Regions from separate parts of the Nonomuraea sp. NPDC050783 genome, predicted to be linked through region 2. Evidence: riboswitches for the same ligand, from Rfam matches in the RefSeq annotation. Region 2 holds a riboswitch; the other holds the start of a gene.
The links. Region 2 has a riboswitch for cobalamin ahead of cobN (cobaltochelatase subunit CobN). Riboswitches for the same ligand answer to the same signal wherever they lie in the genome.
Positions count from the first base shown of each region.

Region 1: another riboswitch for cobalamin. It lies ahead of AB0H75_RS11900 (ribonucleoside-diphosphate reductase subunit alpha); the one in region 2 lies ahead of cobN (cobaltochelatase subunit CobN).

Region 1 is NZ_JBFAHK010000004.1:96,072-110,307, forward strand. It holds gene AB0H75_RS11870 (hypothetical protein) at 1-636, shown strand, start outside; gene AB0H75_RS11875 (hypothetical protein) at 615-794, opposite strand; gene AB0H75_RS11880 (hypothetical protein) at 931-1,065, opposite strand; gene AB0H75_RS11885 (class I SAM-dependent methyltransferase) at 1,119-1,898, opposite strand; gene AB0H75_RS11890 (mechanosensitive ion channel family protein) at 2,125-3,216, opposite strand; gene AB0H75_RS11895 (ribonucleotide-diphosphate reductase subunit beta) at 3,229-4,224, opposite strand; gene AB0H75_RS11900 (ribonucleoside-diphosphate reductase subunit alpha) at 4,253-6,496, opposite strand; cobalamin riboswitch at 6,590-6,785, opposite strand; gene AB0H75_RS11905 (tripartite tricarboxylate transporter substrate-binding protein) at 6,790-7,755, opposite strand; gene AB0H75_RS11910 (SAM-dependent methyltransferase) at 7,881-8,678, opposite strand; gene glmS (glutamine--fructose-6-phosphate transaminase (isomerizing)) at 8,748-10,568, opposite strand; gene AB0H75_RS11920 (hypothetical protein) at 10,604-10,879, opposite strand; gene AB0H75_RS11925 (ABC transporter permease) at 10,952-11,704, opposite strand; gene AB0H75_RS11930 (ATP-binding cassette domain-containing protein) at 11,691-12,500, opposite strand; gene AB0H75_RS11935 (TetR/AcrR family transcriptional regulator) at 12,554-13,162, shown strand; gene AB0H75_RS11940 (N-acetylmuramoyl-L-alanine amidase) at 13,228-14,236, shown strand, end outside.
Region 2 is NZ_JBFAHK010000013.1:254,390-268,625, reverse strand. It holds gene AB0H75_RS31525 (DUF4184 family protein) at 1-241, shown strand, start outside; gene cobF (precorrin-6A synthase (deacetylating)) at 224-970, opposite strand; gene AB0H75_RS31515 (pyridoxamine 5'-phosphate oxidase family protein) at 1,049-1,435, shown strand; gene cbiE (precorrin-6y C5,15-methyltransferase (decarboxylating) subunit CbiE) at 1,432-2,640, shown strand; gene cobM (precorrin-4 C(11)-methyltransferase) at 2,637-3,392, shown strand; gene AB0H75_RS31500 (cobalt-precorrin-6A reductase) at 3,377-4,189, shown strand; gene AB0H75_RS31495 (precorrin-2 C(20)-methyltransferase) at 4,180-5,658, opposite strand; gene AB0H75_RS31490 (precorrin-8X methylmutase) at 5,664-6,284, opposite strand; gene cobG (precorrin-3B synthase) at 6,281-7,633, opposite strand; cobalamin riboswitch at 7,672-7,831, shown strand; gene cobN (cobaltochelatase subunit CobN) at 7,885-11,598, shown strand; gene AB0H75_RS31475 (cobyrinate a,c-diamide synthase) at 11,553-12,968, opposite strand; gene cobO (cob(I)yrinic acid a,c-diamide adenosyltransferase) at 12,962-13,564, opposite strand; gene AB0H75_RS31465 (VWA domain-containing protein) at 13,567-14,236, opposite strand, start outside.

The DNA.
Region 1 (14,236 bases), on a different contig from region 2:
ATCGCCGCTCCGCTGCTCTACGTCGCGGGCGTCCTCGCCGACCCCGCGCTGCGGCTGGGCGGCGAGGCCGACACGGTGGGCGTCTACGGGCGGGAGCTGGAGCAGGTGTCGCTGAGCGCCGCGGTCCTGCACTGGAGCTGGGTGCTGCTGGTGCCGGGCGTGATCGGCATGATCCACCTCGTACGGCGGCGCGCGGTGCTGCTCGGCCACCTCGCGGGCGCCCTCGCGCTGCTGGGCGTGGTGAACTTCTCCGCCCTCATGCTGGGCGACTTCTTCTACGCCCGGCTGGAGCGCGAGCTGCCCCCGGCGACCGGCGCCGCGCTCGCCGACCGGGCGCTGGCCGACCCCGGGGCGGTGCTCGGCTTCCAGATCCCGGGGTTCGCCGGGCTGGCCGGGCTGCTCCTGCTGGGCCTGGCGCTGGCCTACGACCGCCGGGTCCCGTGGTGGGCTCCCTTCGCCATGCTGGCCGGCGTCCTCGTCACGCCGATGTTCTGGGTGGGGACGGTGGCCGGCGGGCTGGCGTACCTGGCCGGCTCGGGCGTCATCGGGCTGCGCATGATCCGGATGACCGACGCCGAGTGGGCCGCCCCCGCCGTGCCCGCCGTGCCCGCCGTTCAGGAGAGGAAGGCGCCGTAGGGGCCGTTGAGTATGCCGTTCTTCTGGGTCTGGTCGAAGGTGCAGCTCGGGTAGCCGTAGAAGGAGGCCGACATGCACGTCCCGTCGGTGGAGGCCGCGTCGGGCAGGCCGAACGCGTGCCCCGGCTCGTGCACCATGCCGCCGTACCACCGGTTCATCGGACCGTTGATCCCCGTAGCGCCGTCGGCGTCGTGGCCGCTGAGGATCACCCAGCCGTTGCCGCCCCCGCTCTCGCCCTCGACGCTGACCTCACCGACGTTGACCCAGCGGCTGTCCGGAGCGCCGAGGCCGAACTTAGGTGACCTGGCAGCCGGCCGCGGCGGCGTGCGCGGTGGCCGCGTTCACCATCGCCAGGGCGGCCAGGCAGGCGGCGACGGCCACGCCGGCGACGCCGGTGCGTGAGCGACGTTGCTGCAGGCGCTCCGCCACTCGTCTGTTATCGCTAACATCACCGTCCCTTCCTCCGGGGAGCGGATCGGGTGTCACGGTCTGCGCGCGAGGACGAGCCGGCAGCGCGGGCTGCCGTCCGCGCGCCGGCCCAGCGCCGCCAGCGGCACCGTCGTCACGGTGAACCCGGCCGCGACCAGGTCGGCCCGCACCGCGCCCAGCCAGCCGGTGCCGTAGTACATGACGAACGGCGGGCGCCACAGGGCGTTGCGCACCCGCATGGCCAGGTCGAACCCGAGCAACGCCCAGTACCGGGCGGACCCGATCGGCGGCGGCCCGCCGATCGGGAAGGCGAACAGCCCGCCGGGCCGCAGCGCGCGGCGCACCCCGGCGAACAGCGCCAGGCGCTCGGCGGGCAGGAAGTGCCCGAGCGCCCCGAAGGTGACCGCCAGGTCGAAGGACGCGCCGAAGGGCAACATCCGCGCGTCGGCCCGCACCCATTCGAGCCGCGCTCCCTCGGCCAGCGCCCCCTCGGCCAGGGCCCCCTCGGCCCGCTCTCCCTCGGCCAGGGCCCCCTCGATCCGCGCCCGGCGCGCCTGCTCCAGCATGCCCGCGCTGAAGTCGACGCCCGTGACCCCCTCCCGGCACAGGGGCAGGAGGGCCCGCGTGCCCGCGCCGGTGCCGCAGCACACGTCCAGCCCCCGCTCGAACGGCCCGAGCCGCCGCAGCGCGCCGGCGGTCGCGTCGAGGACGCCGTCGGGGGTGCGGAAAGGGGTGTGGTCGAACTTCGGGGCGAGCAGGTCGTAGCCGCGCTCGACCGAGGAGAGCGCCTGGATCACCAACTCCCGCGACGACGGGCCTGACGGCGAGAACATCCGCCCAGGCTACTGCCCGCCCGCCCCGACGGCCGGAGCAAGAGGAGGAAAAGAGGTGGTGGACCCCGGGCGTGGCTGGCGTGGGCCGGCCCGGGGTGTGGGCGGGGTCCGGCCGGGGGGCGCCAATCCCGTCGGCCAGGCCGTGACCCTCGGCCCTCTTCTTTCAGGGCCGTGCGTGGCAGCTCATGACCACGGTAAAGGGATCATCATCCGGGGTTCCACCCATTTACCCGGTGACCGGGACGTCACCGGCGACCGGGACGCCGGCGCGGCTCTCCGGGGTTTCGACGCGGAAGCGGGGCAGCGCCTCCGGGTAGTTGTCGCGCACGTAGTCCACCAGGAACTCGCGCACGTCGCACTTGAGGTCCCACGCCGACGGCGAGTCGGCCGCGCTCATCAGGCAGCGCAGCTCGACCAGCCCGTTGGGCAGCACGTCGGTCACCTGCAGCGTCCAGTCCTTCTGGTCCCACAGCGGGTTGGCCTGCAGGAACTCGTACAGCGCCTCGCGCAGCCGCTTGACCGGCACCGACCAGTCCACCCGCAGGTACACCACGGCCAGCACCCGGCTGCCGTGCCGGGTCCAGTTCTCGAACGGGTTCTGGGTGAAGTAGTTGACCGGCAGCACGAGCCGCCGCTCGTCCCACAGCCGCAGCACCACGTACGTGAGCGTCAGCTCCTCGATGCGCCCCCACTCCTCCTCGACCACGACCACGTCGTCCAGCCGCAGCGCGTCGCTGAAGGCGAGCTGGAGCCCGGCCAGCACGTTGCCGATCGTGGGCTGGGCGGCGATGCCGACGATGGCGCCGGCGATGCCGGCCGAGGCCAGCAGGCCGGCGCCGAGGGCGCGCACCCCCGGGAAGGAGAAGAGCATCGCGCCGATCGCGATCACCACGATGACCGCGGCGGCGATGCGCCGCACCAGCGCGATCTGCGTCATGATGCGCCGCGCCCGCCGGTTGCGCTCGCCCTCGATCTGCACCAGCCGGTCGAGGACGACGTCCGTCAGCGCGTACGTGGCCTGCACGATCAGCCAGGTCACCGCCGCGATCGTGGCGAGCCCGAGCACCCGGTCCACGCCGCCCGCCAGGGTCTGCTGCCGCGTGGAATCGCCGAGGATGCCCGGCCCGAACACCACGTTGGCGGCGACGACGGCCGCCACCGCGAACGCCGGCCACGTGCAGCGTTCCACGAGGTGCCGGGCGAGCGACCATTTGCGCCCGATCCTGTTCAGCACCCGCCGGGACAGTTCCACCAGGAGGATCGATCCGATCACCGAGATCACGAGAATCGGCCAGTCCGCCGGAGACTGCACGTTCATGCCCCCAAATATCTAGAACGTCTCGTCAAAGCTCACATTGCCCTCAACCGCCACCTGGTAAGCAGAGACACGTCTCTCAAAGAAGTTGGCCAGCTCCTGCACGTCCTGGAGCTCCATGAACGCGAAGGGGTTGGCCGAGCCGTAGCGGCGGGGCAGGCCGAGCCTGGTCAGCCGCTGGTCGGCGACGTACTCCAGGTACTGGCGCATCTGGTCCACGCCCATGCCCGGCATGCCGTCGCCGCACAGGTCCTCGGCGAAGGCCAGCTCGGCCGCGACGGCCTCCTCCATCATGGCCGTCACCTGCTCGCCCAGCTCGTCGTCGAACAGCGACGGCTCCTCGGCGCGCACGGTGTCCACGACGCTGAAGGCGAACTCCATGTGCATGGACTCGTCGCGGAAGACCCAGTTCGTGCCGGTGGCCAGGCCGTTCAGCAGGCCGCGGGAGCGGAACCAGTACACGTACGCGAACGCGCCGTAGAAGAACAGGCCCTCGATGCAGGCGGCGAAGCAGATGAGGTTGAGCAGGAACCGCCGCCGCTGGTCGGCGCTCTCCAGCCGGTGCAGCTCGCCGATCGAGTCGATCCACTTGAAGCAGAACTCGGCCTTGTCCCTGATGGACGGGATGTGCTCGACCGCGGCGAACGCCTTGACCCGCTCGTCCGGATCCGGCAGGTACGTGTCCAGCAGCGTCAGGTAGAACTGCACGTGCACCGCCTCCTCGAAGAGCTGCCGGCTGAGGTACAGCCGTGCCTCGGGGGCGTTGACGTGCTGGTAGAGGTTGAGCACGAGGTTGTTGGCGACGATGGAGTCGCCGGTGGCGAAGAAGGCGACCAGCCGGTTGATCAGGTGCCGCTCCTGCGGCGTCATCCTCGCCAGGTCGGCGAGGTCGGTGTGCAGGTCCACCTCCTCGACCGTCCAGGTGTTGCGGATGGCGGCGCGGAAGCGCTCGTAGAAGCCCGGATAACGCATCGGGCGGAGGGTGAGGTCCATTCCGGGGTCGAGCAGCATGGCAGGGGTCTCCTTACTGGCCGGATTCTTACTGGCAGGCTTCGCAGGTCTCGGGGTTCTCCAGGGAGCAGGCGACGGCGCTCTCCTGGGGGGTCGCCGTCACCGTGGTCTGGGCGATGCGGGTCGCGGGGCGCGAGCGCAGGTAGTAGGTGGTCTTGAGGCCCTTCTTCCAGGCGTAGGCGTACATCGAGGAGAGCTTGCCGATGGTCGGGCTGGCCATGAAGAGGTTGAGCGACTGCGACTGGTCGATGTACGGCTGGCGGGCGGCGGCCAGGTCGATGAGCGCCTTCTGCGGCAGCTCCCAGGCGGTCCGGTAGAGCGTCCTCAGGTCGTCCGGGATGCCGGGGACGTCCTGGATCGAGCCGTCGGCGCGCTTGATCGCGTCGCGCAGCTCCTGCGTCCACAGCCCGCGTGCCTGGAGGTCGGCCACCAGGTAGCGGTTGACCTGGAGGAACTCGCCGGACAGGGTCTCGCGCTTGAAGACGTTGGACACCTGCGGCTCGATGCACTCGTAGCAGCCGGCGATGGAGGCGATGGTCGCGGTCGGCGCGACGGCGATCAGCAGGGAGTTACGCAGCCCGGTCGTCGCGATCTTGTCGCGCAGCGCGTCCCAGCGGGGCGTGGACGGCAGGTAGTGGTCGGGGTGCAGCACGCCCCCGGCGGCGCGGGTGTCGGGGTAGGACGGGTGCCGGCCGCGCTCGGCGGCGAGGTCGGCCGAGGTGTCGTACGCGGCCAGCGCGATCTCCTCGGCGATCCGCGTGGACAGCTCCAGGGCCTCGGCCGAGTCGAACGGCAGCCGCAGCGCGAAGAACACGTCGGCCAGCCCCATGACGCCGAGCCCGACCGGCCGCCACTTCCTGTTGGCCGCCTCCGCCTCGGGCGTCGGGTAGAAGCCGAGGTCGATGGTGCGGTCGAGGAAGCGCACGGCGGTGCGGACGGTGCCGCGCAGCCGCTCCCAGTCCACGCCGTCCCCGCCGTCCCCGCCGAGGTGGGCGGCCAGGTTGACCGAGCCCAGGTTGCAGACGGCGGTCTCGGCGTCGCTGGTGACCTCCAGGATCTCGGTGCACAGGTTCGACAGGTGGATGACGTTCTCGGGGCGGGCGGTCTGGTTGGAGGTGCGGTTGGCGGCGTCCTTGAACGTCATCCAGCCGTTGCCGGTCTGGGCGAGCGTGCGCATCATGCGCCCGTACAGGGTGCGGGCGGGGAGCCGCCGGACCTGGCGCCCGGCGGCCTCGTGGGCCCGGTAGGCGGCCGTGAAGGCGTCCCCGTACAGGTCGGTGAGGTCGGGCGTCTCCTTCGGGTCGAACAGCGACCACATCTCGTCCGCCTCGACCCGGCGCATGAACTCGTCGGGCACCCAGTTGGCCAGGTTGAGGTTGTGGGTGCGGCGGGCGTCCTCGCCGGTGTTGTCGCGCAGCTCCAGGAACTCCTCGATGTCGGCGTGCCAGGTCTCCAGGTAGACGCAGGCCGCGCCCTTGCGCCGGCCGCCCTGGTTGACCGCGGCCACGGAGGCGTCCAGGGTGCGCAGCCACGGGACGATGCCGTTGGAGTGGCCGTTGGTGCCGCGAATGAGGGAGCCGCGCGAGCGGACCCGGGTCCAGGAGATGCCGATGCCGCCGGCGTACTTCGACAGGCGGGCGACCTGGCCGTAGCGCTCGTAGATGCCCTCCAGCTCGTCGCGCGGCGAGTCGAGCAGGAAGCACGAGGAGAGCTGCGGGCGGCGCGCGCCGGAGTTGAACAGCGTGGGCGAGCTGGGCAGGTACGACAGCGTGGACATGAGCCGGTACAGCTCGGCGGCCTCGGCCACGCTCTCGGCCAGGCCGCAGGCCACCCGGAGCAGGAAGTGCTGCGGCCGCTCCAGCACCGCCCGGGTCTCGGGGTGGCGCAGCAGGTAACGATCGTAGACGGTGCGCAGACCGAAATACTCGAAACGGTCATCGGCCGCGTCGTCGATCAGGGCGTCCAGCTCGGCGGCGTGCGCGGCGGCGAAGGCGGCCAGCCGGTCCTGCACCAGCCCGGCCGCGTGGGTGGCGGCCACCGACTCGGAGAACGAGCGCACCCCGTGGCCGGCCGCCTCCTCGGCGATCTCCTCGGCCAGCAGCCGGGCGGCGACCCGGGAGTTGGCCGGATCGACGATCACCCGGGCGGCGGCCTCCTCGATGGCCAGCCGGCGCTCGGCGGCCTTCCCGGCATTACCAGTGTTCCCGGCATTACCAGCGTTCCCGGCGTTCCCGGCGTTCGGGCGCGGGCCAACCTCGGCGATCTGCGTCACGTGCTCTCCTCGCGAGCTCATTCCTCAGGCAGGAGGGCACGCGGAAAGCAGGCGGGCACGCCGCATCGCTCCCCCGGCCCTCCCTCGAGGCCTTGGACAGTCAACGCCGCGGGCAGGTCTTCGGGCTCGCGGGCGCGCCTCGTCGGCTCCTACTGGCCGTCGCTTCCCGGATCGCTCCAGTGCTCATGACGGCGGTCGTTCCCGCTCACCGCTGCGGGGCAGCCCCGGAATCGCACCGGGTTCCCTTTCACTCCGCCCCGAGGGGCGAACCAGCGACGAGCAGGATCCTACATCTAGTGGCCATTCCCGCAACTACCCCAACAGGTTGTGGCTCTAACCGAGTCGAGCAGCCCCAGGTCGCTCAGGACGGCCCGGGTGCGCTCGACCTCCGAGGCCAGCCAGAGCCGGAAGTCGTCGCCGCCGAGCGGGATCGAGACCCATCCGGCGGCCCGGCAGGCGGCCAGCCAGCCGGTCGAGGAGGTCACCTCCTCGCACATCCGCACGGCCGCCTCGCGGCCCTCCTCCGGCATGCCGTCCGGGCCGAAGGCGGCCGCCCAGTCGGCGAAGTCCACCCGCACGCCGGACTCCAGCAGCGTCGGCGCGTCCACCTCGGGCACGCGGTGGGCGCAGGAGACGGCCAGGGCCCGCACCCGGCCCCTGCCGATGCTCTCGCCCCAGTCGGCCAGCACGCCGGCGGCGGCCACGGCCTTGCCGGACAGCAGCGCGGCCACCGCCTCCTGGCCGCTGGGGTAGCCGGTGTAGTCGACCTGCCGGGTGTCGGCGCCGATGCCCTTGGCGATCAGACCGAACAGCAGGTGGTCGGGGGCGCCCTGCGGGCCGCCGGCCAGCAGCGTGCCGTCCGGGCGGGCCAGCAGGTGGGCGGCGAAGTCGCCGAAGTCCTTGAACCGGGAGTCGTCGGGCACCACCACGACCTCGACGTCGCCGGCCAGCCGGGCGAGGGGCGTGGCCACGTCGAGCAGCGTCTGGCCGTGGTTCAGCTCGGCCGCGGACAGCGCGGACAGGCCGCTGACGGTGATCCTGGCACCGGTGCCGGTCTCGTACCCGGCGGCGCGGGCCGCGCCGGCGAACGCCTGCCCGACGGAGCTCCAGCGGGGCCCGGCCGGGTTGATCGAGAAGCGGGTACGCAGCCCCACCGCCCGCCCGGCGACGCGCTGGGCGCCGCAGCCCGCCGCGGCCGTGCCGGCCGCCGCCACGCCGGACGCCGCCAGCAGGCAGGCCAGGAACCGCCGACGGCGCATGTGTCTCCCCCCGAAGCCGCGAACCCCCTCGCTCCAAGTTATTGACACATTACGCAGAGATACACATTTACGCGCTCGGCCCCGCACCCCAAAATTTGGTGATTTGTCGCTTTTATTCGTTCCTATTACCCGGAACTGGGTCGCTCGATTTTCCGCGCCACCCCCGCCATGAGCGACGACGGCAGCGCCCAGTCCCCCACGAGCTTCGGCCGGTCCGGCCGCCAGTCCACGGCCTGCACCAGCCCCGGCGGGTCCAGGGCGAACTCCCCGAAGAACGCCCGGATCTCCGACGGCGCCCGGTCGGCCCCGCCGCCCGACGAGCTCCGGTAGACGCCCCGCGCGCGCTCCTCGTCCTCCAGCCGGCCCATCGTGGTGGCGTGGCTGATCACCAGGTAGCTGCCGGGGACGACCCGCTCGCGCAGCCGGGCCACCGCCCGCCCGGGGCGGGCGGAGTCGGGCAGGAAGTGCAGGATCGACACCAGCAGGACGCCGACCGGCTGGTCGAGGTCGAGGAAGGCGCCGGCCCTGGCCAGCACGTCGTCGGCGTCCAGCAGGTCGGCCTCCACGCAGACGGCCCCGCCCACGTTCGCGAGCAGGGCCTTGGCGTGCGCCGCCACGACCGGGTCGTGGTCCACGTACACGACCCTGGCCCCGGGGTCCACCTCGTGCGCGATCTCGTGCGTGCTGCCCTGGGTGGGCAGGCCGCTGCCCAGGTCGAGGAACTGGCGGACCCCGGCGGCGGCCACGTACCGCACGGCACGCTGCAGGAAGGCCCGGTTCGCGCGGGCCAGCGGGACCGCCTCCGGGACCAGCTCGGCGAGCTGCTCGATGGCCAGGCGGTCGACCGCGAAGTTGTCCGTCCCGCCGAGCATGTAGTCGTACATGCGTGCGAGATTAGGCCGCTGTTGGTCGAACTGCCGCACGTATCGAATTTATGTCGTCCAGAGCCAAATAACACTACCCTGAGCGAATTGTGGCTTAATCGGAGTCCATTACTCGACGGTAACGCTCTTGGCGAGATTGCGCGGCTTGTCCACGTCGCGGCCCAGCGCGACCGCCGCGTGGTAGGCCAGGAGCTGGAGCGGGATCGTGAGCAGGATGGGGTCGAGCTCGACCTCGTTCTTGGGGATCACGATGACGTCGTCGGCCAGCTTGGCCTCCGGCTCGCGGTGGCCGACCATCAGCACCTTGCCGCCCCGGGTGCGGATCTCGCCGAGCGTGGTGAGGTTCTTGTCCAGCAGCTCGTCGTCGGGGACGATCGCGACGGTCGGCATGTCGGGGCCGATCAGCGCGAGCGGGCCGTGCTTGAGCTCGCTGGCCGGGTACGCCTCGGCGTGCACGTACGAGATCTCCTTGAGCTTCTGCGCGCCCTCCCTGGCCACCGGGTAGCCGCGCACCCGGCCCACGAACATCATGCTGGGGTGGTTCGCGTACTTCTGCGCCAGCTCGGCGATCTTGTCGCCCTGGGTGAGGATGTCGGCGATCTGGCCGGGCAGCCGGCGCAGGCCCTCCACGATGCGCCGCCCGTCGGCCGGCGACAGGTCACGCACCCGGCCCAGGTGCAGCGCGAGCAGCGCGAAGGCGATCGCGGTGGAGGTGAACGCCTTGGTCGAGGCCACCGAGACCTCGGGCCCGGCGTGCAGGTAGATGCCGCCGTCCACCTCGCGGGCGATGGCGCTGCCGACCGCGTTGACGATGCCGATCACCCGGCCGCCCTTGCGCTTGAGCTCCTGGACGGCCGCGAGCGTGTCGTAGGTCTCGCCTGACTGGCTGATCGCGACGTAGAGGGTGTCGGGGTCCACCACCGGGTTGCGGTAGCGGAACTCGCTGGCCGGCTCGGCGTCGGCCGGGATGCGCGCCAGCTCCTCGATGAGCTGGGCGCCGATCTGCCCCGAGTAGTACGCGGAACCACAGCCGATGATCTTCACCCGGCGGAACGAGCGGGTCTCGCGGGCGTCCATGTTGAGCCCGCCCAGGTGCGCGACGTGGAAACGCTCGTCGAGGCGGCCGGACATGGTGCGGGTGATCGTCTCGGGCTGCTCGGAGATCTCCTTGAGCAGGTAGTGCTCGTAGCCGCCGGTGTCGTAGTGGCCGGCGTCCCAGTCGACGGTCAGCGGCTCCTTGGCCGTCTCGCGGGCGTCGCTGGAGAAGGTGTGGAAGCCGTCGGCCTTGATCACGGCCAGCTCGCCGTCCTCCAGGTGGACGACCTGGCGGGTGTAGCGGATCAGGGCGGCCACGTCGGAGGCGGCGAACATCTCCTTCTCGCCGATGCCGAGCACGATCGGGCTGCCGTTGCGGGCCACCACCACCTCGCCGGGGCGCTCGGCGTCGATGACCGCGATGCCGTACGTGCCCACGACGCTCTTCAGCGTCTTCCTGACCGCCTCCTCCAGGGAGTCGTTCTCGTCGGCCGCGGCCGCGATCAGGTGGGCCAGGACCTCGGTGTCGGTGTCGGAGGCGAACGTGACACCGTCGGCGACCAGCTTGGCGCGCAGCTCGCCGGCGTTCTCGATGATGCCGTTGTGCACGACCGCGATGCGCTGGTCGGCCGACAGGTGCGGGTGGGCGTTCTCGTCACTCGGGACGCCGTGCGTGGCCCACCGGGTGTGCCCGATGCCGAGCCCGCCCTTGAACCTGGCCGGCACGACCTTGGCCAGGTCGGCCACCCGGCCCTTGACCTTGCGGAGCTTCAGCCCCTTGTTGGACACCACGAGCCCGGCCGAGTCGTAGCCCCGGTACTCCAGCCGCTGCAACCCCTCCAGCAGGATGGGCGCCGCGTCCTTGGGGCCCACGTAGGCCACGATTCCGCACATCGAGGTCTCCTCTTCGTTCCGTTGTCCGTCATCCGTCATCCGTAGACGATCCTGCGGAGCTGCCGCAGCGACAGCTCGGGCGCGGCCACCCTGCGGCCGCGTAACTCGGCGGCGATCCTGGGGAAGATCTCATCGTTGGTGTGGCCCCGCGTCTTCAGCTCGCCGTGGCGGCGGCGGACGTACTGCTCGGTGGACTCCGAGAAGTACGCCAGCACGTCCGCGACCACGCGGGCCGCCTCTCCCGGGCCGAGCGGGCTCGTCCGGGTGAGGTGCGCGATGAGGTCCTCGTAGGGATGCCGTGCCGTGGACACAGAGCAGGACCCTACGCATCGGGAACGAGACACGCCAACATCCTGCCCGAAATCGGGCAGGCTTTAACTCTTTCAGCGCACGCTCCCGCGTCCCCAGCCCCGCGCCGCCCGCCACCAGGCGAGCGCCAGGGTCGCCGCGCCCACGCCGAGCAACACGGCCGCCGGCCCGGCGACGCCCGCCGCGTCCCCGCGGACGCCGGCCTGCATCATGGTGGTCGCCCAGTAGCCGGGCGAGACCGGCGCGATCGAGCGCGCCCAGCCGGGCATCAGCGCGTACGGCACCAGCGCCCCGCCGAGCGCGCTGACCGACAGCGCGGCGAGGTTGCACACCGTGGACAGCTCGCCCTGGCTACGGACCATCCCGGCGATCGCGGTGCCCATCCCGAGCAGTGCGAAACACCAGACCGCCACGGCCAGCACGAGCGGCCACGGCGGCCACGGCGGGCGCAGCCCGAGCACCGCCACCCCGTACGCCAGCAGCACGGCCTGCTGGAGGGCGAGCACGGCGAGGACCGGCAGCGCCTTGCCGGCCATGATCTCGGGGACGCGGGCCCCGGTCGCCCGGAGCCGGTCCCAGGTGTGCCAGACCCGCTCGGCCAGCGTGGCGTTGGCCACGTCGGCCATCGACAGGATCGAGAACATCACCAGCAGCCCCGTCGCCACCTGCGTGGCGTCGCCCACCATGGCCTGGAAGACCGGCATGAGGACCATGGGCATGACCAGGTAGCTGATCAGGTGGGCCGGGTCGCGGCGGCGCAGCAGCGCGTTGTGCCCGGCCAGGACGGCGATCCGGTGCAGCGATTCCTTCAGCTCAGCGCCGGCCACGGGACAGCTCCCGGTAGAGGTCGTCGAGGGACGGCTGCCGGATGTCGATGCCGCGCACGGGACCGTCCAGCTCGCGCAGCAGCCCGGCCAGGGCGGCCGTGGGATCGGTGGTGCTGAGCGCGATCTCGCGCTCGTCGTCGAGGACCACCCGGACCTCGCCGGGCAGGTCCTTGAGCAGGTCGGCGGCGGCACCCCTGGCGATCACCCGGCCGCGCGCCGCCACCGCGACCGTGGCGCCCAGCTCGGCCAGCTCCGGCAGGTAGTGGGTGCAGTAGACGACCGCCGCGCCGGCCTCGGCCCGGCGGCGCACGGCGGCCAGCAACGCGGCGCGGGTCTCGGGGTCGGCCCCGGCCGTGGGCTCGTCGAGCAGGAGCACGGCGGGCTCGCCCATCAGCGCGGTGGCGGCCTGGACGCGGCGCTGCTGGCCACCGGACAGCAGCGCGACCCGCCGGTCGAGCTCCCCGGCCAGCTCCAGCTCCCCGGCCACGGACTCGACGGCGGCGGCCAGGGCGCGGCGGCGCAGGCCCGCCAGGCCGCCGAACAGCCGCAGCGTCTCGCGTACGGTGACGCTCGGGTAGAGGGCCAGGCCCTGCGGGGCCATGCCCACCTCGCCCCGGACCTCGCTCTCGCCCTCGTCGGGCCGCAGGAGCCCGGCGGCGATCTCGAAGAACGTGGTCTTGCCCGCGCCGTTGTGCCCGACCAGCCCGGCGATCTCGCCGGGCGGCACGCGAAGGTCGAACCCGTCCAGGGCGGTGACGGGGCCGTAGCGCTTGACCAGCCCTCTGGCGTGCAGCATGGCATCCCCTTCCAGTCTACGCCGTAGACTGCTCTACACTGTAGACTGAGGCCGTGCGGAAGCTCAAGACCTCCCGGCAGCCGGAGATCCTCGACGCGGCCATGGCCATCGCCGACGAGCGCGGGCTCGATGCCCTGTCCATGCGGGCGGTCGCGGAGCGGGTCGGGGTGACCCCGATGGCCCTGTACGGCTACTTCCGCAACAAGGACGAGCTGCTCGACGCGCTGGTCGGCCGGCTGCTCGGCGAGCTCACCCCCGGCGACCCCGGCCGGACGTGGCAGGAGCGGCTGGAGGCCGTCGCCTGGGGCGCCCGCCGCCTGGCCCACCGGCACCCCGCGCTCGTCCCGCTGCTGCTGAGCCGGCCCTCGGTGACGCCCGACGCGGTGCGCCTGGTCGACCTGCTCTACCAGGCGCTGATCGACGCCGGCGTGCCGGACGCGGACGTGCCGCGCGTCGAGCGGCTGCTGAGCACGTTCGTGCTGGGCTTCGCGGTCTCCGAGGTGAACGGTCGCTTCACCGACGACTCCGGCGCGGCCCGGGCGCGGCGCGGCGCCGACCTGCCCGCCCACCGGCGGCTTGCCGAGCATCTCGCGCCGGACGACTGGGACGCCGAGTTCGCGGCCGATCTCACCGATCTCATGCGTATCATCCGACCCGTCTGACACATCCCTTTCGGGGAACAGTTACGGTGAGTAGTCACATCGTGACGTTCTTCGGGGGAGATGTCATGCACCTCTGGCTGAGCCGGCCGCTCTGGCTGGTCGCCGTCCTCGTCGGAGGCGCACTCGCCGCCCCCGCCGCCGGTTCCGTCCGCGAGGTCCCGGCCGGACGGCAGGGCGACTTCGCCGCCGCCGCCCGGGAGTTCGGGGTGCCGGAGAGCGTGCTGCTGGGGGTGGCCTACCTGGGCTCGCGGTGGGACGCGCACGCCGGGCGGCCCAGCACGGCGGGCGGGTACGGGCCGATGCACCTGGTGGACGTCCTGCCCGCCGCCGCGCTCACGGTGGGCGACGCGCTGGGGGACGCCCGGGGCGACGACGCCCGGCCCATGCCGCCCCGGCCCGCGCTGCTCCCCTCCCCGCTGAGCGCCGCCGCCAGGCCGCCGAGCACGACGCTGCCCGAGGCCGGGCGGCTCATCGGCGCCGGGCCCGCCACGCTGCGCGACGACCCGGTGGCCAACATCCGCGCCGGCGCCGCCCTGCTCGCCTCCTACCGCGGCTCCCCCAGCTCCGACCCGGCCGACTGGTACGGCGCGATCGCCCGCTTCTCCGGCGCGGACGACCCCGCCACGGCCCGGCAGTTCGCCGACGAGGTGTTCGCGGTGATGCGCGAGGGCGTACGGCGGCGTACCGACGACGGCCACGAGATGCGGCTCGACCCCGTGCCCGGCCTGCGCCTCCCGGGGACCAAGTCGGCCGGCGAGCTCGACCCCTCGTCCCCGGAGGAGCCGCTGGAGCCGCTGGCGCCGGACGCCGAGCCCGCCGAACCGGGCGAACCGGGCGAGCCCGTCGAGCCCGCCGCCGCCGCTCCTGGCCGCTCCGCCACCGTGGAGTGCCCCAAGAGCCTGGCCTGCGAGTGGATGCCCGCCGCCTACAAACGCTTCGGCAAGAAGAAGAACCGCGACTACGGCAACCACGACCGCCTGTCCAGGGCCCGGTCCGTCGACTACATCGTCATCCACGACACCGAGGGCGGCTACCAGGGCATCTCCTCGATGATCCGCAACCCGAAGTACGTGA
Region 2 (14,236 bases):
GACGCCAGGGGTGACGGGCCGGGCGCGCGCCGCGGTGCTGGCCGCCGCCGCGACGGCCGCGGCCGTGGGCGCCGCCGCCGGAGCGGCCTCCGACCGCGCCGCGGTCAGCGACTACGACCTGGTGCGGAGCACGATCCTGGGCGGCGCCGACGGGGCCGCGCTGGCGCTCGCCTGCTACGTGCTCGCCTGGCACGGGTGGGCCGCGCTGGCGGCCCGCCGGGCCTCACGGGAGGCGGCGTAGCAGGTACGTGTCCATGATCCAGCCCTTGCGGGCGCGGGCCTCCTCGCGCAGCTCGCGGATGCGGTCGCCGACCTCCGCGACCGGCCCCGACACCAGGATCTCGTCCGGCGTCCCGAGGTAGGCGCCCCAGTAGATGTGGAAGTCGTCGAGCCCGGCGAAGGAGCAGTGGGCGTCGAGCATGACCACCACGTCGTCGGCCGTGGGGCCGTGCTCGGCCAGCCGGCGGCCGGTGGTGAGGTGCGTGGGGCGGCCCACCTGGGTGAGGCCGACGCGGTGGCGGGCGGTCAGCGCGGCCACGCTGCTGATGCCGGGGATCACCTCGACGTCGAAGGCGACGTTCCCGCGCCGGCGGATCTCGTCCAGGACGGCGAGCGTGCTGTCGTAGACGGCCGGGTCGCCCCACACCAGGAACGCGCCGGTCTCGTCCGCGCCCAGCTCGTCGCGGACGAGCGCCTCGCAGGCGAGCGCGCGGCGCGAGCGCCAGTCCTCGACGGCGGCGGTGTAGGCGGGGGAGGTGCGGTCGCGCTCGGGGTCGCGGGCCTCGGCGATCCGGTACGGCTCCCGGCCGTGCTCGGCGATCAGGTCGAGGCGGAGCTGGACCAGCTCGTGCTTGACCTCGCCCTTGTCCACGATGAAGAACACGTCCGTGGCGGCGATGGCCTTGACCGCCTGGAGGGTGAGATGGTCGGGATCGCCGGCGCCGATGCCGATGACGAGAAGCCGCTTCACCCGCCAAAGTCTGCCAGATAGGCAGATATACGATATCCCTCGCAAAAATCCCCTCGCACCATCGCCAAGAGGAGGACCGTGAACCTGGCCGAGCAGGGCGACGCCTTCGCCGCCTTCTGGCAGGAGCGGCATCTGTGCACGCTCGCCACCGCCCGCCCCGGCGGCCCGCCGCACGTCGTGCCGGTGGGCGCGACGCTGGACCTGGCCGCCGGCCTCGCCAGAGTGATCACCTCGGGCACGTCGCACAAGGCCGGGCTCATCGGCCCGGCGGGCGCGCTGGTCGCCCTCTGCCAGGTGGACGGCCGCCGCTGGTCCACGCTGGAGGGACACGCGGTGCTGCGTACCGGCCCCGAGGAGGTGGCCGAGGCGGAGCGCCGCTACGCCGCCCGGTACAAGCCGCCCCGGGCCAACCCGTCCCGCGTGGTCGTGGAGATCCGGGTGACGCGCGTCCTGGGCAACGTGTGATCACGGTCGTCGGCATCGGCGCGGACGGCTGGGACGGGCTGGCCCCGGCCTCGCGGCGGGCGGTCGAGGCGGCCGGCGTGCTCATGGGCGGCCCCCGGCAGCTCGGCCTCGTCCCCGCCCCGGACGCCGAGCGGGTGGCCTGGCCGTCCCCGCTGCTGCCCGCGCTGCCCGCGCTCATCGACCGCTACGCCGGCCGCGAGGTGTGCGTGCTGGCCAGCGGCGACCCGATGTTCTACGGCATCGGCTCGACGCTGGTGCGGCTGCTCGGCGCCGAGCGCGTCCGGGTGCTGCCGCACGTGTCGTCGCTGTCGCTGGCCTGCGCCCGGCTCGGCTGGCCGGTCGAGCAGGTGGACGTCGTCAGCCTGGTGGGCCGCCCGCCCGCCGCCCTGGCCGCCGCGCTCGCGCCCGGCCGCCGCGTCGTCGTGCTCGGCGCGGGGCCCGGCTCCCCGTCCGAGGTCGCCGGCCTGCTCGTCCGGCACGGGTACGGCCCCAGCCCGATGGCGGTGCTGTCGGACCTGGGCGGCCCGCGGGAGGCCGAGCACCGGGGCACGGCGGGCGGCTGGCCGGCCGCCGAGGCGTCCCCGCTGCACGTGATCGCCGTCGAGTGCGCCCTCGCCCCGGACGCCGAGCCGCTGAGCCGGGTGCCCGGGCTGCCCGACGGCGCGTACGAGCACGACGGGCAGCTCACCAAGCGGGAGGTCCGCGCCGTCAGCCTGTCGCGCCTCGCCCCGGTGCCCGGCGAGCTGCTGTGGGACGTGGGCGCGGGCGCGGGCAGCATCGCCGTCGAGTGGATGCGCGCCCACCCGTCGTGCGCGGCCGTCGCGATCGAGAGCAGGCCCGACCGGGCCGCCGCCGTCCGGCGCAACGCCGAACGCCTCGGCGTGCCGGCGCTGCGCGTGGTGGAGGGCAGGGCCCCGGAGGCGCTGGACGGGCTGCCCGCGCCGGACGCGGTGTTCGTCGGCGGCGGCGCGACCGCGCCCGGCCTGCTGGAACGCTGCTGGTCGGCGCTGCGCCCCGGCGGCCGGCTGGTCGTGAACGCGGTCACGCTGGAGTCCGAGGCCGTCCTCGCCCGCTGGTACGCCAGGCTCGGCGGCGACCTGGTGCGCCTGGGCGTCCAGCGGGCCTCGCCGGTCGGCGGGTTCACCGGCTGGCGGGCGGCGATGCCGGTGACCGTGTGGTCGATCACGAGGAAGGACCGACCGTGACCGTGTACTTCGTCGGGGCCGGCCCCGGCGCCGCCGACCTGATCACGCTGCGCGGCCTGCGGCGGCTGGAGTCGTCGCCGGTCTGCCTGTACGCGGGCTCGCTGGTGCCGCGCGAGCTGCTCGACGCCTGCCCGCCCGGGGCCAGGCTGGTGGACACCGCCGGCCTGACGCTCGACGAGATCGTCGCCGAGCTGGCCGCCGCCCACCGCGCCGGCCTCGACGTGACGCGGCTGCACTCCGGCGACCCGTCCGTCTTCAGCGCCGTGGCCGAGCAGATGCGCAGGCTGGACGCGCTCGGGGTGCCGTACGAGGTGGTGCCAGGGGTCCCGGCGTTCGCGGCGGCGGCGGCCTCGCTCGGCCGGGAGCTGACCGTGCCCGGCGTCGGCCAGACGGTCATCCTCACGCGGACCTCCGCCCGCGCCACGCCCATGCCGGACGGCGAGGACCTGGGCACGCTCGGCGCGAGCCGCGCCACGATGGTGCTGCACCTGGCCGTGCAGCGGATCGAGGCCGTGGTGGCCGAGCTGCTGCCCTCCTACGGCCCGGACTGCCCGGTGGCCGTGGTGGCGCGGGCCAGCCGGGCCGACGAGGTGATCCTGCGCGGGACGCTGGCCGACATCGCCGGGCGGGTCCGCGAGGCCGGGATCCGGCGGACCGCCGTCATCGTCGTCGGGCGGGTGCTGACGGCGACGCAGTTCCCCGACAGCCACCTCTACAGCGCGGCCAGGGACCGGGCGTGCGACGGGTCCTGATCCTGGGCGGCACCGCCGAGGCGCGCGCCCTGGCCGCCGAGCTGGCCGCCGACCCCGGGCTGCGCGTCGTGTCGTCGCTGGCGGGACGGGTCAGCAACCCGCGGCTGCCGGTGGGCGAGGTGCGCGAGGGCGGGTTCGGCGGGGCCGAGGGGCTGGCCGCCTGGCTGGTGCAGGAACGCGTCGACCTGCTCGTGGACGCGACGCACCCGTTCGCCGAGCGGATGACGGCCGCCGCGGCGGCGGCCTCGGCGGCGACCGGGGTGCCGCTGCTGGCGCTGCGGCGCCCGGGCTGGCGGGAGGGCCCGGGTGACTCCTGGCTACGGGTCGGCTCCCTCCACGCCGCGGCCGAACTGCTGTCCACCGGCCGCTGGCGGACCGGCGGGCCGGCGCCTGGCCACGCCGGCGGTCCCGGCCCGGGACGGGACGGCGGGGCGGCCGGCGGGCCGGTGCGGGTCTTCCTCACCACCGGGCGGCGGAGCCTGCCGGTCTTCGCGCCGGTGCCCGGCGTGTGGCTGCTGGCCAGGTCCGTGGACCCGCCCGAGCCGCCCGTCCCCGCCAACGCGCACGTCCTGCTCGACCGCGGGCCGTACACCGTGGAGGGCGAGCGCGCCCTCATCCGCGAGCACCGCCTGGACGTGCTGGTCACCAAGGACAGCGGCGGCCACATGACCACGGCCAAGCTCGTCGCGGCCCGCGAGGCCGGCCTGCCGGTGATCATGGTGGACCGGCCGCCGCTGCCTGCGGGCGTCCTGGCGGTGGACGGCGTGGCGGCGGCGGTGGCCTGGGTTCAGGGGTAGCGGCGCGGGGTGTAGACGGTGCCGCCCTCAGTGACGCGGGTCGTGGAGGAGCCGACGATCAGCAGGCAGCGCATGTCCACCCGGTCCGGGTCCAGCTCGCCGAGCGTGGTGACGGTGACGCTCTCCTCCGGGCCGCCGACGTCGCGGCCGATCACCACGGGAGTGCCCGGCGCGCGGTGCTCCAGCAGCAGGTCCCGGGCGGCGGCGACCTGCCACGTACGGCTGCGCGAGGCCGGGTTGTAGATCGCCAGCACCAGGTCCGCCCGCGCGGCGGCGGTCAGCCGGCCGGCCACCACCTCCCACGGCTTGAGCAGGTCCGACAGCGACAGCACGCAGTAGTCGTGGCCGAGCGGCGCGCCCGCCCTGGCGGCCACCGCCTGGGCGGCGGTCAGCCCGGGGACGACCCGCACCGGCACGTCGGGGAAGTCGGCGGCGGCTTCGAGCACGGCGCTGGCCATCGCGAACACCCCCGGATCGCCGGACGACACCACCGCCACGCGGGCCCCGCCGCGGGCCAGCTCCAGCGCGTGCCTGGCCCGCTCGGCCTCGACCCGGTTGTCGGTGCGGTGGCGGCGCTGGCGCGGGTTGGGGGCCACGCGGTCCACGTACGGGCCGTACCCGACCAGGTCCGTGGCGGCGGCCAGCGCCTCCTGCGCCTCCGGCGTCAGCCACGGCCGCCCGGCCGGGCCCAGCCCGACCACGGCCACCTCGCCCCGCCCCTCCGGCGCCGGGCGCTCCGGGACGAAGGTGCGCTCGGCCGGGCTGGCGAGCAGGGCCAGCGAGAAGTACGGCACCCCGTCCGGGTCCACGTCCTTGAGCGGCGCGACCCGCTCGGCGCCCATGGTGGCGCGCTCGACGTACCAGGCGTCATCGAGCCGTCCTGCCTCGGCCAGCGCGTCGCGGACCTTCTCGAAGGTGCGGCCCAGCTTGAGCACGGCCGCGGAGTCGGTGTCGCGCAGCCGCTCGGCCAGCGCCGGCGCGGGCAGCGTGCCGGGCAGCACCGTCAGCACCTCGTCCCGCTCGACGAGCGGGCGGCCCAGCACGGCGGAGGCGGCGCTGACCGAGGTGACGCCGGGCACCACCTCGGTGGGGTAGCGGTGCGCGAGGCGCTTGTGCAGGTGCATGTAGGAGCCGTAGAACAGCGGGTCGCCCTCGGACAGCACCACCACCGTGCGGCCCGCGTCCAGGTGGGCGGCCAGGCGCTCGGCGCAGTCGGCGTAGAAGTCGTCGAGCGCGCCCTGGTAGCCGCCAGGATGGCCGGTGGTCTCGGTGGTCAGCGGGTAGAGCAGCAGCTCCTCGACCTGGCCCTCGCGCAGGTACGGCAGCGCGATCGAGCGGGCGATGCTGCGGCCGTGCCGGGCGGCGTGGTAGGCGATCACGTCGGCCTCGCCGATCAGCCGGGCGGTCTTGACCGTGACCAGCTCGGGGTCACCGGGGCCGAGGCCGACCCCGTACAGGCGTCCCGTCATCGTCGTCACTCCGTCTCGCTCGCGATGGCGTTGACCGCCGCCGCCGTCATCGCACTGCCGCCGCGACGGCCGTGCACCACCAGGTACTCCAGGTCGCTGTCCGCCAGCGCCTGCTTGGACTCGGCCGCGCCGATGAAGCCCACCGGGACGCCGAGCACGGCCGCCGGGCGGCCCGCGCCCTCGGCGACCAGCTCCAGCAGCCGGAACAGCGCGGTCGGCGCGTTGCCGATCGCCACCACCGCGCCCTCCAGGCGGTCGCGCCACAGCTCCAGCGCGGCGGCGCTGCGGGTGGTGCCGAGGCGTTCGGCCAGCTCCGGCACGCGCGGGTCGCCCAGCGTGCACAGCACCTCGTTGCGGGCGGGCAGCCGGCGCCTGGTCACGCCCGAGGCGACCATCATGGCGTCGCACAACACGGGCGCGCCGCCGCGCAGCGCCTCCCTGGCCCGCACGACCACCCCGGGCGACCAGGCCAGGTCGGCGACGAGATCGGTCATGCCGCAGGCGTGGATCATGCGTACCGCCACCTGGGCCACCTCGGGCGGCAGGCCCGCGAGGTCGGCCTCGGCGCGGATGGTCGCGAACGAGCGCCGGTAGATCTCGGCGCCGTCGCGGATGTAGTCGGTCACTCCTGGCGTTCCTCGTATCCGTTCGTGGTGGCGATCATCTGGACGACCGGGCCGCGCGGCAGGCCGCAGCGCCGTTCGCAGCCCGCCCAGTGGACGGGCGTCGCGGGGGCGCGCTCCAGGCCCGCCACCCAGCGCATGGCGTCCGCCCGCACGTCGGCGAGGGCCTTCGCGCAGCCGGGACGGCCGGTGCAGGCGGTGACGCCGGCCCAGGGGGAGGCCGGGTCGGTGACGAGGCCGGCGGCGGCGAGCGCCTTCTCGGCCCGGTCCGCGTCGGCGGGGGAGAGGTCCAGCAGCACGACGGTCCGCCAGGGCGTCAGCCGCACGGCGTGGCCGGTGTCCGCGAGGGCCAGGGCCTGGGCGGGCGTCAACCGGCCGAGCGGCACGACGGCCTCGACCGCCAGCCGCCCGTCCCGCTGCGCGACCCGCCCCCCGGGCGACCGCCCCGTGCCGCCGCCCGTCCCGCCGCTCGTGCTGCCCCCCGCGCTGCCGCCTGTGCCGCTGCCCGTGCCGCTCCCAGGAGCTGTCGGGTGGGGATCAGGGCCGGGTGAGTGGGGGGCCGGGGGCTGCTGCCGGGTGGGGGCGCCGGTGCGGAGGCGGGCGGCGATCCTGGCCGGGCCGTCGTCCAGCTCGCGGATGCGCCAGGCGCGCGGGCCGGCGGCGGGGCGCTCGTCGAGGAACGCCTCGGCGGCGGCGATCATGAGCGGGACCGCCGCGCCCGGCCCGGCGGCCAGCCCGGTGTCCGTCCCGGCGAGCAGCAGCCGCCCGTCCTGAGGGCCGCTCAGCAGCCCGTCCTGGGACTCGGCCGACAGCCCGTCCTGGGGCCCGCCTCGCAGGCCGTCCCGCAGCCCGCCGTCCTGGGAGCCGGTCGCGACGTACGTGACGTCCGCGCCGAGTCCCGCGACGTCCCCCGTGCCGTCGTCCAGGGCGAACAGGAAGCGCCCCGGCAGGGCGGCCAGCCGTGGCCGGGCGCACAGGGCCCGGTCGAGGGCGTCGGCCATCGCCGACACGTCCGGCAGCCCCTCCGCCCCGCGCCCGCCCAGCGGCGAGGCCACGATGTTGCGGACCCGTTCGTGCGCGGGCGACGGCAGCAGCCCGGCCGCGGCGATCCGCCCCGCGAAGACCTCCGGCGAGCGCAGGCCCCGCACCTGGACGTTCGCCCGCGACGTCAGCTCGATCACCCCCGCCCCCAGCTCGGCCGCGCCGGCGGCGAGCACGTGGAGCTGCGCGGCCGACACCGCGCCGCCGGGCAGGCGCACGCGGGCCAGCGGGCCGTCGGCGGCCTCGTGCACCTGCAGCGCCCCCGGACAGGCATCGGGACGCGTACGTCCGGGAAATTCACCTACGGGCACGAAGGGATCGTAACGCCACTTCTGGGACGGGTCGCTCCTGCCGTAAGCTTCGCCATAGGCGATGGCAAAGGGAGGAAGCCGGTGCGAAACCGGCGCGGTCCCGCCACTGTGACCGGGGAGCGAACCCCACCACGAGGCCACTGCCCGGCGACGGGCGGGAAGGCCGGGGTGAGCGTCGATCCGGGAGCCAGGAGACTCCTGCCGTCGCGTCACCCGCGACCGGGGCGAGGACCCCGAGGGAGGAATGCGCCGTGCCTGGCGACAGCCGTACCGTCCTGCTGCTCTCCACGTCCGACACCGACCTGCTGAGCGCGCGCGCCAGCGGCGCGGCCTACCGGCTGGGCAACCCCGCCCGGCTGACGGCCGACGACGTCCCTGACCTGGTGGCGGGGAGCGACCTCGTCGTGGTGCGCCTGCTCGGCGGGCGCCGGGCCTGGGAGGAAGGGCTCGACGCGCTGCTGGCCGGGCCGCGCCCGGTGGTAGTACTGGGCGGCGAGCAGGCGCCCGACGCCGAGCTGATGGAGCTGTCCACGGTGAGCGGCGGGGTGTGCGCCGAGGCGCACGCGTACCTGGCGCACGGCGGGCCGGCCAACCTGGCGCAGCTGCACGCGTTCCTGTCGGACACGGTCCTGCTGACCGGCCACGGGTTCGAGCCGCCCGCCCCGGCACCGACCTGGGGAAGGCTGGAGCGCGCGGCCCGGTCCACCGGCGGTCCGGTGGTCGGGGTGCTCTACTACCGGGCGCACCACATGGCGGGCAACACCGCGTTCGTCGAGGCGCTGTGCGCCGCCGTCGAGGACGCGGGCGGGCAGGCGCTGCCGGTCTTCTGCTCGTCCCTGCGCGCGGCCGAGCCGGAGCTGCTGGACACGCTGCGCACGGCGGACGTGCTCGTCGTCACCGTGCTGGCGGCCGGCGGCTCGCGCCCCGCGACCGCCGGCGCGGGCGGCGACGACGAGGCATGGGACGTCGGCGCGCTGGCCGAGCTGGACGTGCCGATCCTCCAGGGTCTCTGCCTGACCACCTCCCGCCGGGCGTGGGAGGAGAACGACGACGGCCTGTCGCCGCTGGACGCCGCCTCGCAGGTGGCGATCCCGGAGTTCGACGGGCGCGTCATCACGGTGCCGTTCTCGTTCAAGGAGATCGACCAGGACGGGCTGACCGTCTACGTCGCCGACCCGGAACGGGCCGCCCGGGTGGCGGGCATCGCCGTGCGCCACGGCCTGCTGCGGCACACGCCGCCCGCCGAGCGGCGGCTGGTGGTGATGTTGTCGGCGTACCCGACCAAGCACGCGCGGGTCGGCAACGCCGTCGGGCTGGACACGCCCGCGAGCACCGTCCGGCTGCTGGCCCGGCTCGCCGAGGCCGGCTACGACCTGGGCGACGGCTTCCCCGGCGTGGCCGAGCAGGACGGCGACGCGCTCATCCACGCGCTGATCGCCGCCGGCGGCCAGGACCAGGACTGGCTGACCGAGGAGCACCTGGCGGGCAACCCGATCCGCATCTCCGCCGACGCCTACGAGCAGTGGTACCGCACCCTGCCCGCGGAGCTGCGCGAGCGGGTGGAGCGGCACTGGGGACCGCCGCCGGGCGAGCTGTTCGTCCACGAGAGCGGCGGCGGGAAGGACGGCGGCGGGAAGGACGGCGGCGGGAAGGACGGCGGCGGGAAGGACATCGTGCTGGCCGCGCTGCGGGCCGGGAACCTGGTGGTGATGGTGCAGCCGCCGCGCGGCTTCGGCGAGAACCCCATCGCCATCTACCACGACCCCGACCTGCCGCCCAGCCACCACTACCTGGCCGCCTACCGCTGGCTGTCGGCCGGCTTCGGCGCCCACGCGATGGTGCACGTCGGCAAGCACGGCAACCTGGAGTGGCTGCCCGGCAAGTCGGCGGGCCTGTCGGCCGCGTGCGGCACCGACGCCGCCATCGGCGACCTGCCGCTGATCTACCCGTTCCTCGTCAACGACCCGGGAGAGGGCACGCAGGCCAAGCGGCGCGCGCACGCCGTGCTGGTGGACCACCTCGTGCCGCCGATGGCGCGCGCCGACACCTACGGCGACATCGCCCGGCTGGAGCAGCTCCTGGACGAGCACGCCACGATCGCCGCCATGGACCCGGCCAAGCTGCCCGCGATCAGGGCGCAGATCTGGACGCTGATCCAGGCCGCCCGGCTCGACCACGACCTCGGGCTGACCGACCGGCCGCACGACAGCGAGTTCGACGACCTCATCCTGCACGTGGACGGCTGGCTGTGCGAGGTGAAGGACGCCCAGATCCGCGACGGGCTGCACGTCCTCGGCCAGGCGCCGACCGGGCAGGTACGGGTGGACCTGGTGCTGGCCATGCTGCGCGCCCGCCAGATGTGGTCCGGCCGGGAGACGCTGCCCGGCCTGCGCGAGGCCCTCGGCCTGGCGGAGGACGGCACGGCGGGGCTAGGGGACGTGGACCGCGCGGAGGCGACCGCCCGCGCCCTGGTCGAGGCGATGGAGGAACGCGGCTGGGCCCCGGAGGAAGCCCCCCGCGTCGCCCGCGCGGTGCTGGGCGCCGAGCCGGCGGAGGCGCCCGCCGCCCGCGTGCCGGCGGAGGCGCCCGCCGTCGTCTCCGTTCCGGAGGAGCGGGTGGCGCTCGTGGCGCGGGTGCTCGCCTTCGCCGCCACCGAGATGGTGCCGCGCCTGGCCCGCACCACCGACGAGCTGGACCACGTCCTGCACGCCCTGGACGGCGGCTACGTCCCCGCCGGGCCCAGCGGCTCGCCGCTGCGCGGCCTGGTCAACGTCCTGCCGACCGGCCGCAACTTCTACTCCGTGGACCCCCGCGCGGTGCCCAGCCGCCTGGCCTGGGAGACCGGCCAGGCCATGGCCGAGTCCCTGCTGGAGCGCTACCGCGCCGACACCGGCGAGTGGCCGCGCTCGGTCGGGCTGTCGGTGTGGGGCACCAGCGCCATGCGCACGGCGGGCGACGACGTCGCCGAGGTCCTGGCCCTGCTCGGCGTCCGCCCCGAGTGGGACGAGGCGTCGCGCCGCGTCACCCGGCTGGAGCCGATCCCGCTCGCCGAGCTGGGCCGCCCGCGCATCGACGTGACGGTCCGCATCAGCGGGTTCTTCCGCGACGCGTTCCCGCACGTGGTGAGCATGCTCGACGACGCCGTCCGGCTGGCCGCCTCCCTGGACGAGCCCGAGGCCGACAACTACGTCCGCGCCCACGTGGCCGCGACCGGCGGCGACGAGCGCCGGGCGACGATGCGGATCTTCGGCTCCGCGCCCGGCGCGTACGGGGCCGGGCTGCTGCCGCTCATCGACAGCCGCAACTGGCGCGACGACGCCGACCTGGCCGAGGTGTACGCCGTCTGGGGCGGCTACGCCTACGGCCGCGACCTCGACGGCGTCGCCGCCCGCCCCCAGATGGAGGACGCCTACCGCCGCATCGCCGTCGCCGCCAAGAACATCGACACCCGCGAGCACGACATCGCCGACTCCGACGACTACTTCCAGTACCACGGCGGCATGATCGCCACCGTGCGGGCGCTCACCGGCAGGGCCCCGGCCGCCTACGTCGGCGACAGCACCCGCCCGGACGCCGTCCGCACCCGCACCCTGTCGGAGGAGACCTCGCGCATCTTCCGCGCGCGGGTGGTCAACCCGCGCTGGCTGGCCGCCATGCGCAGGCACGGCTACAAGGGCGCGTTCGAGCTGGCCGCCACCGTCGACTACCTGTTCGGCTACGACGCCACCACCGGGGTGGTCGCCGACTGGATGTACGACAAGCTGACCGAGACCTACGTGCTCGACCCGGAGAACCAGGAGTTCATGGCCCGCGCCAACCCCTGGGCGCTGCACGGCATCGCCGAACGCCTCCTGGAGGCCGCCGAGCGCGGCATGTGGCAGCACCCGGACCCCGAGGTCCTGCGCGGCCTCCAGGAGGTCTACCTCAAGACCGAGGGCGATCTGGAGGACGACACCAGCCGCTGAGCCAGGTGCGGCGCGCCAGCCCAGTGCAGGTGCAGGTAGGAGGCCGTGACCCGGGCGTCGCCGTACCCGTCGGCGCCGCCCGGCCAGCGGAACAGCGGCCCGCCGCCGGTGCGCTCGACGGCGGTGCGGTGGAACTCGTGCCCCCGGTAGCGCTCGCCCGCCCTGGTGAGCGGCGAGGACGCCAGCGCGACCGCCTCCCGGTAGCCGAGCGTCAGCCGGGACGTCATGCGCGCCCGCCCCGGCACCCGCCCGCACATCGGCCGCCCGTCCAGCTCCTCGCACAGGTACAGCAGGCCGGCGCACTCGGCCGCGATCGGCCCGGGGAAGGCGGCGACCTGCTCGCGCAGGGGCTCGTTGGCGGCCAGCTCGGCGGCGTACACCTCGGGGAAGCCGCCGCCGATCACGAGCGCGCCGGTGCCGTCCGGCAGCCGCTCGTCGCGCAGCGGGTCGAGGACGGCGACCTCGGCGCCCGCCGCCCGCAGCAGCTCGACGTGCTCGGCGTAGCCGAAGGTGAACGCCACCCCGCCGGCCACCGCCACCACCGGCCGCCCGCCCGCGCCACCGGCCGGCGGCCCCCAGGCGGGCCCGGTTGGCGGCTCCCAGGCGGGCCCGGTTGGCGGCTCCCAGGCGGGCTCGGGCGGCTCCCAGGCGGGCCCGGCCAGCGGGGGAGCCGAGCGCGCCAGCCGCAGCAGCGCGTCCAGGTCGCACGAGCGGGCCACCAGCGCGGCCAGCCGGTCCACCGACGCCAGGGCCTCGGCCTTCCGCTCGGCGGCGGGCACCAGCCCCAGGTGCCGGGACGGCGTGGACACGGCGTCGTCGCGGCGGACCGCGCCCAGCACCGGCACCCCGGCGTCGGCCAGCGCGGAGCGGCACAGCTCCTCGTGCCGGTCGGAGCCCACCCGGTTGAGCACCACCCCGCCCACCCGCACGGCCGGGTCGAAGGTGGCGAACCCGTGCGCCACCGCCGCCACCGACCTGCTCTGCCCGCCCGCGTCCACGACGAGCACCACGGGCGCGTCCAGCAGCGTCGCGACGTGGGCGGTCGAGGCGAAACCGGTGTCCCCCCTGCCGTCGAACAGGCCCATCACGCCCTCGACCACCGCCACGTCGCACCCGGCCGCGCCGTGCAGGAACAGCGGGGCAACCAGCTCCTCGCCGACGAGCCACGGGTCCAGGTTGCGGCCGGGCTGCCCGGTGGCCAGCGCGTGGTAGCCCGGGTCGATGTAGTCGGGCCCCACCTTGTGCGGCGACACCCTGAGCCCGCGCCCGCGCAGCGCCGCCATCAGGCCCGTGGCGACCGTCGTCTTGCCGCTGCCCGACGCGGGGGCGGCGATGACGAGCCGGGGGACGGCGAGCCGGGCGGCTACCACTCGATGCCCTTCTGTCCCTTCTGCCCGGTGTCCATGGGATGGCGGACCTTACCCATCTCCGTCACCAGGTCGGCGGCCGCGACCAGCCGCTCGGGCGCGTCCCGCCCGGTGATCACGACGTGCTGGTTGCCCGGCCGCGCCGTCAGCGCCGCGAGCACGTCGTCCAGGTCCAGCCACCCCCACTTCAGCGGGTAGGTGAACTCGTCCAGCACGTAGAACCGGTACGTCCCGGCCGCCAGGTCGCGCTTGATCTGCGCCCAGCCCTCGCGGGCGTCGGCCGCGTGGTCCTCCTCGGTGCCGGGCCGCCGGATCCACGACCAGCCCTCGCCCATCTTGTGCCAGGCCACCGTGCCGCCCTCGCCGCTGTCGCCGAGCACCCTGAGCGCCCGCTCCTCGCCGATGCGCCACTTGGCCGACTTCACGAACTGGAACACCCCGATCGGCCAGCCCTGGTTCCAGGCCCGCAGCGCCATCCCGAACGCGGCCGTGGACTTGCCCTTGCCGGGCCCGGTGTGGACGATCAGCAGCGGCCGGGTCCGCCGCTGGCGCGTGGTGAGGCCGTCGTCGGGCACCACGGCCGGTTTGCCCTGAGGCATGATCAGACCGCCTTCCTGTGGTCACGGACGGCCGCTCCGAGGTCGGCCAGGGAGTCGAGGGGGAGCAGGCGGGCACGCAGCCGGTACGCCAGCCGGACGGCCAGGCCGAGCCGGACCGGCCCGCTCTCGCAGTCCACGACCACCGACGCGGTGCCCGCCAGCAGCGCGGCGGCCCGGTTCACGTCGCCGCCCGCCGTGGCCCGCCCGTCGGTCACCAGCACCAGCAGCGGACGCCTGGCCGGATCGCGCAGCCGCTCCACGCGCAGCACCTCCGCCGCGCGGACCAGCCCCGCCGCCAGCGGCGTGCGCCCGCCGGTGGGCAGGGCGCGCAGCCGGGCCGCGCCCGCCTCCACCGACGACGTGGGCGGCAGCGCCACATGGGCGTCCGCGCCCCGGAAGGTGATCAGGCCGATCTTGTCGCGCCGCTGGTAGGCGTCGAGCAGCAGGCTCAGCACGGCGGTCTTGACGGCGGTCATCCGCCTGCGGGCCGCCATCGAGCCGCTGGCGTCCACCACGAACAGCACCAGGTTGCCCTCCCGGCCCTCGCGCACCGTCTCGCGCAGGTCGTCGCCGCGCAGCACCAGCCCGGGGCCGCGGCGGCCGCGTTCGCGCTGGTGCGGGGCCGCGGCCAGCAGCGTCGCCGGCACGTTCAGATCGCGCGCGGGGCCGTCC